DNA from 3 places in the Frateuria sp. GZRR33 genome. Region 3 is predicted to be linked to each of the others. Evidence: predicted binding sites of a transcription regulator. Region 3 holds the regulator's gene; each other region holds the start of a gene.
The links. Region 3 encodes HrcA, which represses chaperone genes, less so after heat shock. Its sites were predicted from a motif close to TTNGCACTCNNNNNNNNNGAGTGCNAA; they were not measured.
Positions count from the first base shown of each region.

Region 1: groES (co-chaperone GroES) is a predicted target of HrcA. The motif match lies at 4,074-4,100, and genes of this name have one in related genera.
Region 2: rpoH (RNA polymerase sigma factor RpoH) is a predicted target of HrcA. The motif match lies at 3,105-3,131, and genes of this name have one in related genera.

Region 1 covers NZ_JBHZGK010000003.1:308,502-314,406, forward strand. Annotated here, with positions in the region: gene ACFWZU_RS05595 (TlpA family protein disulfide reductase) at 1-258, opposite strand, end outside; gene ACFWZU_RS05600 (protein-disulfide reductase DsbD family protein) at 261-2,447, opposite strand; gene ACFWZU_RS05605 (DMT family transporter) at 2,521-3,417, opposite strand; gene cutA (divalent-cation tolerance protein CutA) at 3,476-3,814, opposite strand; gene groES (co-chaperone GroES) at 4,155-4,448, shown strand; gene groL (chaperonin GroEL) at 4,508-5,905, shown strand, end outside.
Region 2 covers NZ_JBHZGK010000007.1:200,915-206,819, reverse strand. Annotated here, with positions in the region: gene ftsX (permease-like cell division protein FtsX) at 1-767, shown strand, start outside; gene ACFWZU_RS11260 (response regulator) at 1,025-1,858, shown strand; gene ung (uracil-DNA glycosylase) at 1,855-2,571, shown strand; gene ACFWZU_RS11250 (EF-hand domain-containing protein) at 2,625-2,993, shown strand; gene rpoH (RNA polymerase sigma factor RpoH) at 3,160-4,011, shown strand; gene tal (transaldolase) at 4,630-5,583, opposite strand; gene ACFWZU_RS11235 (NAD(P)/FAD-dependent oxidoreductase) at 5,600-5,905, opposite strand, start outside.
Region 3 covers NZ_JBHZGK010000004.1:19,081-24,985, reverse strand. Annotated here, with positions in the region: gene dnaJ (molecular chaperone DnaJ) at 1-753, opposite strand, end outside; gene dnaK (molecular chaperone DnaK) at 877-2,793, opposite strand; gene grpE (nucleotide exchange factor GrpE) at 2,911-3,432, opposite strand; gene hrcA (heat-inducible transcriptional repressor HrcA) at 3,515-4,570, opposite strand; gene recN (DNA repair protein RecN) at 4,689-5,905, shown strand, end outside.

The DNA of each region.
Region 1 (5,905 bases), on a different contig from region 3:
CTGTGCGGAGGCCAGGGCCGGCATCTCCCTCAGGCACGGGCCGCACCAGCTGGCCCAGAAATTGACCACCACGCGTCGACCGGCGTAGTCGGCGAGGGTGTGCGGGCGCCCTTCCAGGTCGGGCAGCTGCAGCGATGGCACCGGCTGGCCCACCAGGTCCGGCCCGCGCCGCTCGCGCGAGGCGTGCTGCAGCCAGCCGCCGGCTGCGGCGGCGAGCACCGCCAGCGCCAGAATGAGCCAGCTCGCCCGGGTCATCATCTTCAGCGCGCCGCCTCGGTCAGGGCCTGCTCGACCAGGCTGGAGGTGAGCACCGTCGGCAGCTTGCGGCCCTCGCCGCCACCGCGCGGGAACACCACGTACAGCGGCACGCCCGGCGAGTGGTACTGCTCCAGGAAAGCGGCGATGGTCGGATTGACGTCGGTCCAGTCGCCTTTCATGTAGACCGCGCCGGTGCGCTGGAGCAGCGCACGGAACGCGGCCGTGTCCAGCACCGTGTGCTCGTTGGCCTTGCAGGTGACGCACCAGTCGGCCGTCATGTCGACGAACACCGGGGTGCCGGCGGCGCGTAGTTCGGCCAGCTTTTCGGGGCTGTAGGCGACCGTGCCCGTGTCGGCCCGCGCCGCGCGTACCGGGGGCGGCAGCTGTGCCAGCCCGTACAGCGGCGCCGCGGTGGCCAGCAGCGCCAGCAGCACCGGTGCGCGCACCAGGCCGGCGCGGCCGCGGCTGCGTTCGAACCACCACAGGGTGAGGGCCAGGAACACCCCGGCGACCAGCAACAGGCCGACCGCGTCGGCGCCGCGCTGGTTGGCCAGCACCCAGGCCAGCCAGGCCGCGGTGAGGTACATCGGGAAGGCGAGCAACTGCTTGAGCGTCTCCATCCAGCGGCCCGGCCGCGGCAGTCGCCGCGCCAGCGCCGGCACGAAGCCGACCGCCAGGAACGGCAGCGCAAGGCCGAGCCCGAGCGCCAGGAACACCAGCAGCGCGGACGCCGCCGGCGCGGCGAACGCGTAGGCCAGCGCACTGCCCATGAATGGCGCGGTGCAGGGGCTGGCCACCACCACCGCCAGAACGCCGGTGAAGAAGTCGCCGGCCATGCCGCCGCGCGAGGCGAGCCCCGCGCCGGTGTTGCCCAGCGAAGCGCCGAATTGCACCAGCCCGGACATCGACAGGCCCACCGCCAGCATCACCAGCGCCAGCACGCCGACCAGCAGCGGCTGCTGCAGTTGCGTGCCCCAGCCGAGTGCGTGGCCGGCCGAGCGCAGGGCGAGGATGGAAAGTCCCAGCGCCACGAAGCTCAGCAGCACGCCGGCGGTGTAGGCGATCGCGTGCGCCCGTGCACGGGCCGGGCTTTCGCCGCTTTCCAGCAGGCCGACCGCCTTGATCGACAGTACCGGCAGCACGCACGGCATCAGGTTGAGCACCAGGCCGCCGCCAAGGGCGAGCAAGAGCGCGAGCCACAGGCTGGTCTGCAGCGGACCTTGCGTCGCAGATGCAGGCGGCGCTTCGGGTGCGGTCGTCGTGGGCGTGCCGGTCGCGGGCGCCGCGCCGCCGAGGTCGACGTCCAGCGTGCGGGTCATCATCGGGTAGCACAGGCCGCCGTCCTGGCAGCCCTGGAAGCTCGCCTGCAGCGCGAGGTGCGTGCGGCCGCCAAGATCGCCGGTGACGGTGACCGGCAGATCCAGCTCGTTGAAATAGACCGTCACGCTGCCGAAGTGCGGATCATCCTTGCGCGTGCCGGCCGGCCATTGCGGCGTCAGCGTCAGGCCCTGGCCGTCGCGCAACGCGAGCCGGGTCTGGTCGCGGTAGAGGTAATAGCCCGGCGGCATCGTCCAGCGCAGCAGCAGGTGGTGCGGATCCTGCGCCAGGGCTTCGAGCCTGAAGGCCTGCTCCGCGGGCAGCGGTGCGTCGTTGCCTGCCGCGCCGTGGGTGGCGCCGAGCTTCTCCAGCGCGGCGCCCAGTGAGCCGCCACCGGTCGCACCAGCGGCTGCCGGCAGCGGCAGGTCCAGCTGCTCGGTATGCGGCGGATAGCAGATCTTCGGATCGACCTCGTGGCAGCCTTGGAACTGCACGCCCAGACGCAGCCGCGTGGTGCCCGGCGCCAACGTATAGGGCACGCTGGCCTCGATCGCGTGGTGGTAGATCTCCACGTCGCCCAGGTACTCGTCGTGGTGCTTCTCGCCGCCGGGGAAGGTCGGTTCGCCGAGGGTCACGCCATCGGCCGGCTTGAACTTCATGCGGCCACGGTAGAGGTAGTAGTCCGGCGCGATCTCCCAGTGCAGCTTGAGTAGGCCCGGGGTGGAGGCGTCGGCCGAGAGCTTGTAGGCCTCGGTGACCGGCAGCAGGCCGTCGTCTTCCTGTGCGAACGACGGACGCGCCAGTGCGGCCAGGCACAGGAGCAGCATCAACAACGGCAGGCGGGCGGCCAGGCGGCCGATGATCGGGCGCATCGCGTATCCAGCGGCACGGGGCGGGAGATCCATTATGGACCCATCGCGCCGCGGGCCCCCCGCGGTTGCGGCCTTATGTCTTCTCGACCGCCAGTGCCGGCACCGCACGCCGCGGACGCACCAGCCCGGTGGTGAGCGCTGTGCCGAGCAGGATCACCGCGCAGCCGGCGAGCATGCGCATCGTCACCGGCTCGCCCAGCAGCAGAGCGCCCCACAGCACGCCAAAGGCGGGGATCAGGTAGGGAATGACCATGATCCGCTGCGCGCCCACGCGCGCCAGCACCCAGAAGAACAAGACGTAGGCCAGCGCCGTGCACAACACGGCCAGTCCTGCCGCCGCCAGCCACGCGTGCATCGGCAGCGGCCGGGTCGGCCAGGCCAGCACGGTGGTCGGCAGCAGCACCAGCGCGGCGACCATGTGGCTGCCGATCGTCACCACCAGCGGGTTGACGCTCGCCAGGCGCAGGTGCGAGTAGTGCACCGCATAGCCGTAGAGCACCGTGGCCGCCACGCAGGCGAGCAACGCCATGCCGGCGCCCGGAGCCACAGCGAGGCTGCCCTGGGCCAGCCAGAGGATGCCCGTGAAACCGGCCGCGAGCCCCGCGCCGCGCCAGGCGTCCAGCCGCTGGCCCAGCCACAGCAAGCCGATCAGCGCGGCGAACATCGGCGTCATGCCGTCGATGATCGAGGCGAAGCCCGCCGGCAGGCTGCGCGTGGCGAAAGTGAACAGCAGAAAGGGCAGCGCCGAGTTGGTCAGCCCGACCACGGCGATCGGCCACCAGTGCTGGCGCCATTCGGCCAGGCGCTTGCGCGAGGCCAGCAGCGGCAGGAAGCAAAGCGCCGCGCCGATCGCGCGCAGGCCCGCCAGCGGCAGCGCGCCGAAGGCACCGGCGCCCATGCGCATGAACAGGAACGAGCCGCCCCACAGGGCGCCCAGCGACAGCAGGACGGCGTAGTCGATCTTCTTCATCTTGGAATCGCGGGAGTGGGACAGGACAAGTCTGATCGGGTCCCACTGACAAGCGTTGTCAGCAGTCTTGCGGCTTCCCGGCGGTGGCCTCGCAGACCCAGGCCAGGTAAGGCGCGTGGGCGTGCTCGATGGGCACGGCAATGAGCTCGGGCAGCTCGTAGGGATGCAGCGCCAGAAGGCGCGTGCGCAGCGCTTCGAAGCGGAGGGCGGTGGTCTTGATGAGCAGCAGATGCTCCGTGTCGGTGGTGACTGCACCCTGCCAGCGGTAGGTCGAGGCGACGCCGGGCAGGCGGTTGACGCAGGCGGCGAGGCGCTCGGCCACCAGCGTTTCGGCGATGCGCGCGGCGCTGTCGGCGTCGGGGCAGGTGCAGTAGCAGAGCAGGACGGAGGCGGGCATGGCGCGCCATGGTAGCCGCCTGCGCACACGGATGGACCGTTGGCGAAAACCGGTAGGAGCGCACCTGTGCGCGACCGCCATGCAAGGGTCGCCCGCGCGGTTGCTCACCGTGCGCTCCTGCAAGGGCCTCGGGCGGGATTCCGCGTGGCCCGGCAGCGCGGACCACCCCTCCCGGGCCCTTGAAACCCTGCACCTGTCCCCCCACCTGCTGAGCCATTCGCGTTCCAGCCCCTTGCAGGGGCCGGTTGCGTCCGTAGAATTGGCACTCACCGTCACCGAGTGCTAACAGCGACCCGGTGATCCTTCACCTCTTTCAACCCGAACTAGTGGAGTTCCATCCATGAGCAAACTGCGTCCGCTGCACGATCGCGTCATCGTCAAGCGCCTGGAAGAGGAGCGTGTCTCCGCCGGCGGCATCGTCATCCCCGACAGCGCCACCGAGAAGCCGACCCGCGGCAAGGTCATCGCCGCCGGTACCGGCCGCATCCTGGAAGACGGCAACGTCCGCCCGATGAGCCTGAAGGAAGGCGACGTGGTGCTGTTCGGCAAGTACGCCGGCCAGGAAATCAAGATCGACGGCGAAGAGCTGGTCTTCCTGAAGGAAGACGACATCGTGGCTGTGATCGAAGGCTGATCGGCCTCTCCCGCCCGACGCTCCGCAATCTACCTACCGAATTCGAAGGATAAAGACACATGGCAGCCAAAGAAGTCCGCTTCGGCGAAGACGCCCGCTCGCGCATCCTCAAGGGCGTGAACACCCTGGCCAACGCGGTCAAGGTCACCCTCGGCCCGAAGGGCCGCAACGTCGTGCTCGAGAAGAGCTTCGGCGCCCCGACGATCACCAAGGACGGCGTGTCCGTCGCCAAGGAGATCGAACTGGCCGACAAGTACGAGAACCTCGGCGCGCAGATCGTCAAGGAAGCCGCCTCCAAGACCTCCGACGTGGCCGGTGACGGCACCACCACCGCCACCGTGCTGGCGCAGGCGTTCATCCAGGAAGGCCTCAAGGCCGTCGCCGCCGGCATGAACCCGATGGACCTCAAGCGCGGCATCGACAAGGCCGTGATCGCGGCCGTGGGCGAGCTGAAGAAGCTCTCCAACCCGACCGCCGACGACAAGGCGATCGCCCAGGTCGGCACGATCTCCGCCAACTCCGATTCCAACATCGGCGACATCATCGCCACCGCGATGAAGAAGGTCGGCAAGGAAGGCGTGATCACCGTCGAGGAAGGCTCGGGCCTGGAGAACGAGCTCGACGTCGTCGAGGGCATGCAGTTCGACCGCGGCTATCTGTCGCCGTACTTCATCAACAACCAGCAGTCGCAGCAGGTTGAGCTGGACGACCCGTTCATCCTGATCCACGACAAGAAGATCTCCAACGTCCGCGAGCTGCTGCCGATCCTCGAAGGCGTCGCCAAGGCCGGCAAGCCGCTGCTGATCGTCGCCGAGGAAGTCGAGGGCGAGGCGCTGGCCACGCTGGTGGTCAACACCATCCGCGGCATCGTCAAGGTCGCCGCCGTCAAGGCGCCGGGCTTCGGTGACCGTCGCAAGGCGATCCTCGAGGACATCGCGATCCTGACCAACGGCCAGGTGATCTCCGAGGAAGTGGGCCTGCAGCTGGAGAAGGCCACGATCAACGACCTGGGCCGTGCCAAGCGCGTGGTGATCACCAAGGAAAACACCACGATCATCGACGGCGCCGGCGAAGCCGAGCGCATCCAGTCGCGCATCAGCCAGATCAAGGCGCAGATCGAGGAGACCTCCTCCGACTACGACCGCGAGAAGCTGCAGGAGCGCGTGGCCAAGCTGGCCGGCGGCGTGGCCGTCATCAAGGTCGGTGCCGCCACCGAGGTCGAGATGAAGGAGAAGAAGGCCCGCGTCGAAGACGCCCTGCACGCCACCCGTGCGGCGGTCGAGGAAGGCGTGGTGCCGGGCGGCGGCGTCGCCCTGATCCGTGCGCTGAAGGCCGTCGAAGGCATCAAGGGCGACAACGAGGACCAGAACCTCGGCATCGCGATCACCCGCCGCGCGCTGGAAGCGCCGCTGCGCGCGATCGTCGCCAACGCCGGCGAAGAGCCCTCCGTAATCCTC
Region 2 (5,905 bases), on a different contig from region 3:
CCAACGTGCAGTCGATGGGCGGGGCGCTGGGGCAGAACCCGGCGGTCAGCGTTTTCCTTAAGGCTGACCAGGCCGGCCCGCAGGCCAATCTGCTGGCCGGCGAGCTGCGCACCCGGCCCGACGTCGCCGGCGTGACCATCAGGACGCCGCAGCAGGGCCTCGATGAATTGGCGACCTTGCAGGGTTTCTCCGGCGCCGTGCATGCGCTGGACGATGCCAATCCGCTGCCGTGGGTGCTCGTCGTGCAGCCCAGGGCCGGCCTGGATGCGACGGCCGTGAACGCACTGATCGAAAGCCTGCGCGGCGAACGCGCGGTGGACCTGGTGCAGGACAGTGGCCAGTGGCGCAAGCGGCTGGATGCCCTGCTCGACGTCGGCCATCGCTTGGTCCTGGTACTGGCCGCACTGCTCGCGCTGGCGGCGCTGCTGGTGGTCGGCAACACCGTGCGTACCGATATCGCCAGCCGCAGCGAGGAAATCGGCGTGCTGATGCTGCTGGGCGCGAGCCGCGCCTTCGTGCGCCGGCCTTATCTGTACGCGGGTGTCTGGTATGGGCTGTTCGGCGGCGTGCTGGCCTCGCTGCTGGCGCTGGCCATCGAGCTGGCGCTGGCCGGCCCGGCGGCCGAACTCGATCGCGCCTATGGCGGCAGCCTCAGCCTGGGCGCGTTGCCCTGGTGGCTGCTGCTGGCCGTGCCGCTGGCGTCGGCGGTGCTGGGCTGGATCGGCGCACGGCTGGTCAGCGCCCGGCAGCTGCGCAAGGCCGCATAGGAGCCACGGGCGCCAGCCGCTTCCGGGAAGCGGCAGCGGGTGGACGATTCCGGCCTTTTCTCGGTCCCGGGTCGCTCGATGGGCAAGAAGGGCGGGATGTGCACCGCGCCACCGCTTTTGCTGCCCGGAACGCTTCTGCCGCCCGCGCGCCCGGGCGCCTTAGTGACCGCCTTCGCAACCGGCGCAAGGCGTGATGGTGCAAGATAGCCCCGGGTGCGCGCGGGGCGTACACGGGGTTCGATGTGGATGGGTGGGGCATGAATGCAGACGTTGGCAGCCGCGCCGGCACCGCTCCGCGGGTGCTGGTGGTGGATGGCTCCAAGGTGGTGCGCCAGCTGATCACGCGCGTGCTCAAGGCCGAGTTGCCGGAAGCCGAGCTGGTCGATTGCGGCAGCGGCGCGGAGGCGCGCGGGCTGATCGAGCAGGGCCCGTTCGACTTCATCACCATCGCCCTGCGCCTGCCTGACATGGACGGGCTGGAACTGGCCCGCCACGTACGCGAATCGGCCCAGGCCTACGTGCCGATCGTGGTCGTTTCCGGCGACGTCGACGCGCGCCTGCACAAGCGCGAGCTGGGCGACGTAACCGACTATTTCGACAAGTCGCTGGGCTTCCAGGCGCTGGCCGATTTCATCCGCGGCTACGTCCGTCCGGAGGCGACTGCCGAGGGCACCGTGCTGTATGTGGAAGACAGCCGCGTGGTGGCGCTGGCCACCCGGCGCATGCTGGAGAAGATCGGCCTGACCGTGCGCCACGTGGTGAGCGTGGAGGACGCCCTCGCCATGCTCGAAACCGACCGCGCGCAGGGCCAGATCGGTGCCGACGTGGTGCTCACCGACGTCAGCCTGAAAGGCGAGCTCACCGGCGGCGACCTGCTCGAGCGCATCCGCAGCCACTTCGGCTACGGCAAGGGCCAGCTTCCCGTGCTTGTGATGACCGGCGACGAAAACCCGGCCAACCAGGCCGCGCTGCTCAGGGCCGGCGCCAACGACCTGGTCGAGAAGCCGGTCGAGGAAAAACTGCTGGTCACCAAGCTGCTGTTCCAGCTGCGCGTGGCCAGGCACCTGCGCGAGCGGGCGCAAGGCGCGTGAGCGAAACCGCCGAAGCCGAACGCATCCGCCTCGAACCTTCCTGGAAGGCGCGCCTGGGCGACTACCTGGAGCGCCCGGACATGCGTGCGCTGGCCGAATTCCTGCGCGCCGAGAAGCGTGCCGGCAAGCTGCTCTACCCGCCGGGCCCGGAGATCTTCAACGCCTTCGCGCATACGCCGTTCGACAAGGTGCGCGTGGTGATCCTGGGCCAGGACCCCTATCACGGGCCCGGCCAGGCGCACGGGTTGTGCTTTTCGGTGCGGCCAGGCGTGCCGGTGCCCCCTTCGCTGAACAACATCTTCGCCGAGATCGAGCGCGACCTGGGCATAGCGCGCCCCGACCATGGGTGCCTGACGCCCTGGGCCGACCAGGGCGTGCTGCTGCTCAACAGCGTGCTGACCGTCGAGCAGGCCCGCGCCGGTGCGCACCAGAACAAGGGCTGGGAAGGCTTTACCGATGCCGCCATCGAGGCGCTGAACCGCGAGCGCGAGGGCCTGGTGTTCCTCCTCTGGGGCGCCTACGCGCAGCGCAAGGGGCGGCTGGTCGACCCCCATCGTCACCTGGTGCTGAGCTCGGTCCACCCCTCCCCGCTATCGGCGCACCGCGGCTTCATCGGCAACGGCCACTTCTCGGCCGCCAACCGCTATCTGGAAAGCCGCGGCCAGGCGCCGATCGACTGGTCGCTGCCGCCGCGTTCACGGCTGGCCGATTGACAGGCACACTGGCCGGTGGGATGGTCGGAAAGGACCCGACAAGGAGAGTGTCAATGCGCTATCGCATCTGTGGTTTTCTGGTGATCGCCTTCGCGGCGACGTTGCCCCTGGCCAGCGCAGCCGATGAGGTCGGCTCGGCCCGGCAGGCCCCTGCCTTCGACCAGATCGACGCCAACCACGACGGCACGCTCAGCCGTTCCGAGTTGCCCGACGGCCTGCAGGATCTGCGGATGCATTTCACGCAGTACGCGTACGCCGACCACCGCATCACGCGGGCGACGTACGAATGGTACACGGCTCCCGCCTTGCAGTGGCCCGGAATCCGCTTCGCGAGGCCCGCCGGCCGATACGCGTTTTCGCAGCCCTACATCCGGAGACAGGCGCCCGGCACGGCTCCGACGCCACCAGTTCACAGGCGATAGATTGCGCATGTGAACAATAGCGGCATACCGCGTGGCAAGGGGCTGGCGAGGCCGCCCGCATTGCTGTACGATTCGGTACAATAAATCCCGCAGCTGAAACTTTTCGCTCCTTTAGCACTCCCAACAGTGGAGTGCTAAGCTGCGATTTACTTGCCGGAGGTTCCACATGTCCCAAGCCTTGGTGACCGCCAACCTGCCGATCCCCAGCGTCGTTGGCAGCCTGGATGCCTACATTTCCGCCGTGCACCGCATCCCGGTGCTCAGCCACGACGAGGAGCAGGCGCTGGCGCGCCGCTTCAGCGACGAAAATGATCTGGATTCGGCCAAGAAGCTGGTGATGTCGCACCTGCGTTTCGTGGTCCACGTGGCCCGTGGCTATTCGGGCTACGGCCTGCAACTGGGCGACCTCATCCAGGAAGGCAACATCGGCCTGATGAAGGCGGTCAAGCGCTTCGACCCGGACCAGGGCGTGCGCCTGGTCAGCTTCGCCGTGCACTGGATTCGGGCCGAGATGCACGAGTTCATCCTGCGCAACTGGCGCATCGTCAAGGTCGCCACCACCAAGGCCCAGCGCAAGCTCTTCTTCAACCTGCGCAAGAGCAAGAAGCGCCTGGGCTGGATGAATGCCGAGGAGGTGCGCGTGGTCGCCCACGACCTGGGCGTGCCCGAGGAGACCGTGCGCGAGATGGAATCGCGCCTGTCCGGCCGCGATATCGGATTCGAGGCGCCCGCCGACGCGGACGACGACGCCAAGCCGGCCCCGGAAGCGTTCCTCGTGGACGATGGCGCGGACCCGTACGACAACGTGTCCGATGCCGACCAGGCCGACAACCAGCTGGAGACGCTTTCCAGTGCGCTTGCCAGGTTGGACGATCGTTCGCGCGACATCATCCAGCGCCGCTGGCTCAATGAGAACAAGGCCACGCTGCAGGATCTGGCCGACGAGTACGGCGTGTCGGCCGAGCGCATCCGCCAGGTCGAGGCGAACGCGATGAAGAAGATGCGCGCGCTGTTCTGATTCGCGCCACCGCGGCAGATGACGAAAGCGGCCCTCGTGGCCGCTTTTGTTTTGCGCTTCTGCGCTTCTGTGCTCCAGCAGGGTGAGGGCCGGGGCTCAGGGGGGACGCACGAGGCGGCCTTCTCTGCCGCTCTTGCCTGGCCGCCGCAGGCGGGCCAGGTCGCGGGGAGGCCAGGCAGGACGGCGAGCAAAGCAACGTTCCTGCGGGCATCCCCGCTAGCCCCCGCCCCTCACCCGAACCCTCCCCCCGGAGGTGAGAGGGAGCCAGGTGCGGCGCTCGCGGGCAACACCCGCAAGTCCTCTTGCCTCGGCTTCCGGACGTCCGCGGTGGCAGCTCCTCGAGGCAAGCGGCTCCGAGCAAGGCGAGATGGCACCTGGTTCTTATCCCTCACCGCGCTTGGCAGCCATTTCGGTTACTTTTCTTTGGGCAGCGATGAAAAGTGGCCCAGGCGCCGGCAGGCGATCGGAACCCCGCCGCAAGCGAGCGCAGTCGCGGCAGGTCGCGCAAGAACGACAAGCAAGGCAACGCACCCGCAGACATCCCCCCGCAAGCCACGGCGCCTCACCCGGGCCCCCTCCCGCAGGAAAGAGGGCGCAAGGCGCATGCAACAGGGCGTGTCAGAGCTGCTCGGCGAGCAGCTTCTCCAGCTGGCGCTGATCCGCCGCGAACTTGCGGATGCCCTCGGCCAGCTTGTCGCTGGCCATCGCATCCTCGTTCATGCCCCAGCGGAAACGCGCCTCGTCGATCGTCGGCGGCCGCTCGGTGCGGGTGCCGTCGTCGGCCAGGCGGCGCGGCAGCGGGTCGTCCGAAGCGTCCAGTTGTTCCATCAGGTCGGGGCTGATGGTCAGGCGGTCGCAGCCCGCGAGTGCCTGGATCTGCCCCACGTTGCGGAAGCTCGCGCCCATCACCACGGTGTCGTAGCCGTGCGTCTTGTAATAGTGGTAGATGCGCCGCACCGACTCCACGCCCGGATCCTCGTCCGGCGCGTACTGCTTCACGCCGGTGTTGGCCACGTACCAGTCCATGATGCGCCCGACGAACGGGGAGATCAGGAACACGCCCACCTCGGCGCTGGCCACCGCCTGCTCGAAGGCGAACAGCAGGGTCATGTTGCACTGGATGCCGCGGCGCTCGAGCTCGCGCGCGGCGCGCACGCCCTCCCACGTCGAGGCGAGCTTGATCAGCACCCGGTCACGGCCGATGCCGGCGTCCTCGTACATTCCGATCAGCCGCTCCGCCTTGGCGATGCTGGCGTCGGTGTCGAACGACAGCCGCGCGTCCACCTCGGTCGAGACACGCCCGGGAATCAATTCGAGGATCTTGCGCCCGACCGCCACTGCCAGGTGATCGCTGGCGTCGATCAATTGCTGTTCGCGCGAGTGGCTCCTGGCGCGCGCCCAGGCGAGCGATTCCTCCAGCAGCGGCGCGAAGCTGCTCTGGGTAACCACCTTGAGCAGCAGCGAGGGATTGGTGGTGGCGTCGACCGGCCGCCAGCGGGCGATCGCTTCGATGTCGCCGGTGTCGGCGACGACGGTGGTGTACTGGCGCAGTTGTTCGAGTTGGGAAGGCACGGTGGGTTCCGAAAGCTTAGGGTGGGTCGGCAGGGCGTTCGGCCACGGTGGGCACGTCGTCCGCGTCGGCACCGGTGACGATGCGGGCGGAACGCTCATAGGTCCAGTAGGCCCAGGCCCAGTCCAGCAGCACCACCAGCCGGTTGCGGAAGCCGATCAGGAAGTAGATGTGGGCGACGAGCCAGACCCACCACGCCGGCGGGCCGGACAGACGCAGCCGTCCGAATTGTGCCACCGCGGCCATGCGCCCGATGGTGGCGAGCGCACCCTGGTCGCGATAGTGGAACGGAGCCGGCGTCGAATCGGCGTCGACGCGCGCGCG
Region 3 (5,905 bases):
CACGCGCACATCCACGTACAGGTCGCCCGGTTCGGCACCCGCCGGACCGGCCTCGCCCTGCCCGGAGAGGCGGATGCGGTCGCCGTTGTCCACGCCGGCCGGGATGTGTACCGACAGCGCGCGCCGCTCCTCCAGCAGACCTTCGCCGCGGCAGGCCTTGCAGGGCTTTTCGATCGTCTGGCCGCTGCCGCCGCAATGCGGGCACGCCTGCTGGATCGAGAAGATGCCGTTCTGCATGCGCACGCGGCCGTGGCCGTGGCAGGTCTTGCACTGGGTGGTCTTGCCGTCGGCCGAGCCGCTGCCGTTGCAGTGGTGGCAATTGACCTGGGTCGGGATCTCGATCGTCTTCTCGACACCGAAGACCGCTTCCTCCAGATCCAGCTCCATCACATAGCGCAAGTCCGCGCCACGGCGTGGCCGGCCGCGGCCACCGCCCCCCATGCCGAAGATGTCGCCGAAAATGTCCCCGAAGATGTCACCCATGTCGCCGAAGCCACCGCGGCCGCCCATGCCGCCCTCGAAGGCGGCGTGGCCGTGCTGGTCGTACATGGCGCGTTTCTGCGCGTCGGAGAGGACCTCGTAGGCCTCCTTGGCCTCCTTGAATTTCTCCTGCGCGGTGGGATCGTCCGGGCAGCGGTCCGGGTGGTACTTCATCGCCAGGCGGCGGAAGGATTTCTTCAGCTCGACCTCGGTGACGGTGCGCTCGACACCGAGCACCTCGTAGTAATCGCGCTTTCCCGTTGCTGCATTCATGACTTCAACCACACCCCTGCTCTGTCCTGCGTCGATCCGCGGGCCTGTCGGTCAACAAACAGCCCGCGTCGGCCATGATAGCCGGCGCGGGCTGCTCGGATCGGCGGCGCCGACTTCCCGGAATTACTTCTTCTCGTCCTTGACCTCGGTGAACTCGGCATCGACCACGTCGTCAGGCTGTGCCGAGCCGCCGCCCGGTGCGGCCTGCGGGCCGGCCTCCGCGCCGCCGCCCTGGGCCGCTGCGTAGAGCGCCTGCGCGGCCTGCTCGAGCTTCTGCATCTTGGCCTCGATCTGTGCCTTGTCGTCGCCGTCCTTGACCTTCTCCAGCTCGGACAGCGCTTCCTCGATCGAGCCGATCTGACCGCCGACCTTGCCGCCGTGCTCCTTGAGCGCGCTGCGGGTGGAGTGCACCAGCTGGTCGGCCTTGTTGCGGGTGGCGACCAGTTCGTGGAACTTCTTGTCTTCTTCCTTGTTCGCCTCGGCGTCGGCGACCATCCGCTGGATTTCTTCCTCGGACAGGCCCGAGCCGGCCTTGATCTCGATCTTCTGTTCCTTGCCGGTCTTCTTGTCCTTGGCCGACACGTGCAGGATGCCGTTGGCGTCGATGTCGAAGGTGACCTCGATCTGCGGCATGCCGCGCGGCGCCGGATCGATGCCCGACAGGTCGAAGCGGCCCAGCGACTTGTTCGCGCTGGCGCGCTCGCGCTCACCCTGCAGCACGTGCACGGTCACCGCGGTCTGGTTGTCGTCGGCGGTGGAGAAGGTCTGCGCGGCCTTGGTCGGCACGGTAGTGTTCTTCTCGATCAGCTTGGTCATCACGCCGCCCATCGTCTCGATGCCCAGCGACAGCGGAGTGACGTCCAGCAGCAGCACGTCCTTGACCGAACCGCCGAGCACGCCGCCCTGGATCGCCGCGCCCACGGCGACAGCCTCGTCCGGGTTGACGTCCTTGCGCGGCTCCTTGCCGAAGAAGTCCTTGACCGACTCCTGCACCTTCGGCATGCGGGTCTGGCCACCGACGAGGATCACCTCGTTGATGTCGGAAACGCGCAGGCCGGCGTCATTGAGCGCGATGCGGCACGGCTCGATGGTGCGCTTGACCAGGTCCTCGACCAGCGCCTCGAGCTTGGCACGGGTCAGCTTGATGTTCAGGTGCTTCGGACCGGAGGCGTCGGCCGTCACGTACGGCAGGTTCACCTCGGTCTGGTGCGCCGAGGACAGCTCGATCTTGGCGCGCTCGGCCGCGTCCTTCAGGCGCTGCAGCGCCAGCGGATCCTTGCGCAGGTCGATGCCCTGGTCCTTCTGGAATTCATCGACCAGATAGTCGATGACGCGCTTGTCGAAGTCCTCGCCGCCGAGGAAGGTGTCGCCATTGGTGGCCAGCACCTCGAACTGCTTCTCGCCGTCGACTTCGGCGATCTCGATGATCGAGACGTCGAACGTACCGCCGCCGAGGTCGTACACCGCGATCTTGCGGTCGCCGCCCTTCTTGTCCAGGCCGTAGGCCAGCGCGGCCGCGGTCGGCTCGTTGATGATGCGCTTGACCTCCAGGCCCGCGATGCGGCCGGCGTCCTTGGTCGCCTGGCGCTGGCTGTCGTTGAAGTAGGCCGGCACCGTGATCACCGCTTCGGTGACGGGCTCGCCGAGATAGTCCTCGGCGGTCTTCTTCATCTTCATCAGCACCTTTGCGGAGATCTCCTGCGGCGCCATCTTCTTGCCGTCGGACGTCTCCACCCAGGCGTCGCCGTTCTCGTGCGCGACGATGCCGTAAGGCACGATGTGCAGGTCCTTCTGGACCTCGGCGTCGGTGAACTTGCGGCCGATCAGGCGCTTGACCGCATAGAAGGTGTTCTTCGGGTTGGTCACGCTCTGGCGCTTGGCCGGCGCGCCCACCAGGACCTCGTTGTCCTTGCTGAAGGCGACGATGGACGGCGTGGTGCGATCGCCCTCGGCGTTCTCGATCACCTTCGCGCTGCTGCCGTCCATCACGGCGACGCAGGAATTGGTGGTACCCAGGTCAATGCCGATGATCTTGCCCATAGTGTCTAGCTCCAATGCTTTCTAGGCGGCCCCCGCGGCCGCGATGGTTTTCCAGATGGTGGCCCGCGTCGGACGATTCAATGCCGCGGGGCGCCTGTGTGTTCAGCGAGCGATGCGTCAATCCCTGGCGACCGCGACCAGCGCGGGACGCAGCAGCCGGTCGTTGAGCACGTAGCCCTTCTGCAGCACGTTCACCACGGTTCCGGGCGCCTTGCCGGGCGCCTCGACCATGCTCACGGCGTGGTGGCGCTCCGGGTCCAACGGCTGATCGACCGGATCGACCTGCACCAGCCCGTGGCTCTCGGCCACCTTCAGCAGCGCCTTCAAGGTCAGCGCCAGGCCTTCGCGCACGGCGGCGGCATCACCGCTCTCGATGGCCAGGCCGCGCTCCAGGCTGTCGTAGACCGGCAGCAATTCGTTGAGCAGCTTTTCATTGGCAAAGCGGCGCGCCTGCTCCAGGTCGCGATGCAGGCGCCGGCGCTGGTTCTCCAGTTCCGCGTGCTCGCGCAGCACGGATTCGCGCAACTCGGCGTTGCTCGCTTCCAGCTCGGCGATCCGCGCCTGCAGGGCCTCGGCCCCCTGCGCCCCCGAGGAACCGGGCTCCTGCACCTGGTCCGGCGTCTGATCGTTGTTCTGCATGCGTTACTCCAAACGAATGTCCGGGCCGACACCTCCGTGCCGACCGCCACAAAAATGCGGGAAACCCGCCCTCCGGGGGCGGTTATAGGGACGTCGCGGCGCGATTCAAGGCGTCGCTGAGCAATCCGGCCGTCGCCTGCACCACCGGAATCACCCGGTCGTAGGCCATGCGGGTCGGGCCGATCACGCCCACCGCGCCCAGCACACGGCCCTGTACGCCGTAGCTGGCGGTCACCACGCTGCAGCCATCCAGCGCCGCGAAACCCGATTCCTCGCCGATGAACAGGCGCACGCCCGGGGCCCGGGCGCACACCTCCATCAACTGGAGCAGCTCGTTCTTCTTCTGAAAGGCCTCGAACAGCTCGCGCAGGCGATCCAGGTCGGCCAGCTCCGCGTAGCCCATCAGGTTGGTCTGGCCACTGACCAGGACGTCATCCCCACCACCCTGCGGCGCGAAGGAAGCAGCGGCAAGCTCTGTCGCGCTGGCAACCAGCCGGTTGAGCTCGCTGCCCGCTTCGCGCAGTTCGCGCAGCAGATGGGCGCGGATGTCGTCCACGCGCAGGCCGGCGAAGTGCGTGTTGAGGTAGTTGGCGGCCTGCTCCAGCTCGCGGCTGTCCAGCGGCTTGGCCAGTTGCACGATGCGGTTCTGCACCTGGTTGTCGGAGAACACCAGGATCACCAGCACGCGCGCGTCCGGCAGCGGCACGAAGTCGATGTGGCGCAACGGGAAATCGCCCTGGCGCGGCACCGTCACCACGCCGGCGAAGTGAGTCATCGCCGAAAGCAGCGTGGACACGTTGCCGAGCAGGTCACGCGTGGTCGTCGGGCCGGGCGGCAGCTCGCGCTTGAGGCGCGCCATCTCCTCGCGCGGCAACGGCTGCAGCTCGATCAGGCTGTCGACGAACAGACGCAGGCCACGGGGCGTGGGCACGCGTCCGGCGGACGTGTGCGGCGAGGCGACCAACCCCGCTTCCTCCAGGTCCGCCATGATGTTGCGGATCGTCGCCGGGCTAACGTCCAGCCCGGACGACCGGGACAGCGTGCGCGACCCGACAGGCTCGCCATCGGCCAGGTACTGCGCGATCAGGGTGCGCAGCAGGCGGCGGGCGCGGGCATCGAGGTCGTGGGGTCGGGTCATTCGCTGTAACAAACGGTGAGACGGGACAGAAATAAGGTGTCGCCGCCGAGTTTGCAAGAACGCCGGTCGCGACGGTAGCCGCGCCCGCGCGCCACTTCTGCCCGTACAATTCCACGCCATGCTCACCTCCCTGTATGTCCGCCATTTCGCCGTCGTCGAAGAAGCCGAAGTCGCCTTCGGCCCGGGCCTGACCGTGGTCAGCGGCGAAACCGGCGCCGGCAAGTCGCTGCTGGTCGACGCGCTGATGCTGCTGGCCGGCGCGCGCGCCGACAGCGGCATGGTGCGCGAAGGCTGCGATCGCGCCGAACTCATCGCCGAATTCGACCTGTCCGCCCTGCCCGAGGCACGCGCTTGGCTGGCCCGGGAGGAACTGGACGACGAAGGGGCCTGCCAGCTTCGCCGCGTGGTCCGCGCCGAGGGCAGCTCGCGCGCGTGGATCAACGGCCGCCCGGCCAACGCCAGCCAGCTCGGCGAACTGGCCACGCTGCTGGTGGAGATCCATGGCCAGCACGAGCACCAGGCACTGCTCTCGCGCAGCCACCAGTTGGACCTGCTCGACGCCTACGCCGGGAACGAGGAACAGGTCGCGCAGGTGCGCGCGCTGGCCACGCAGTGGCGGGAGCTGGGCGCGCGCATCCGCAAACTGAGCGGCGGCGACGACCGCGACCAGCGGCTGGAACTGCTGCGTCACGAAGCGGCCGATCTCGAACGCTGGGCATTGCCGCCGGCAGAGCTGGCCGAACTCGAGGCGAGCCACAAACGCCTGGCCAACGCCGGGCGGCTGGCCGAGGGCGCCTCGGGCGTGGTGGAACTGCTCGATGGCGACAGCGAATTCGCCTTGCGCCGGGCGCTCGGACGCGCGCATGGCGAGCTGGGCAAACTGGCTGCGCTTGATCCGCGCCTCGCGCCCCTGCTCGAACTGCTCGACAACGCCGAAATCCAGCTTGGCGAAGCCTCCGACGGCCTCTCGCGCTACGCCCAGGACGTCGACCTCGACCCCGAACGCTACGCCGAGGTGGACGTTCACCTCACCCGCCTGCATGAACTGGCGCGCCGGCACCGCCTGCCGGTCGCCGATCTGCACGAACGGCTGGGCGCGCTGCAGACCGAACTGGCCGAGCTGGAAGGCGCCGGTGACGCGCTCGAGCGGCTCGCGGCGCAACGCACGGGACTGGAGCGCGATTACGCCAAGGCTGCCGATGCCCTGGGCCTCGCCCGCCGCACGGCGGCCGCTCGCCTGGGCGAGGAAGTCAGCGCCCTGATGGGTGAACTGGGCATGGCAGGTGGCCGGCTGGTCGTCGAACTCGAGCCGGTCGAGAGCGACGAGCCCGACGC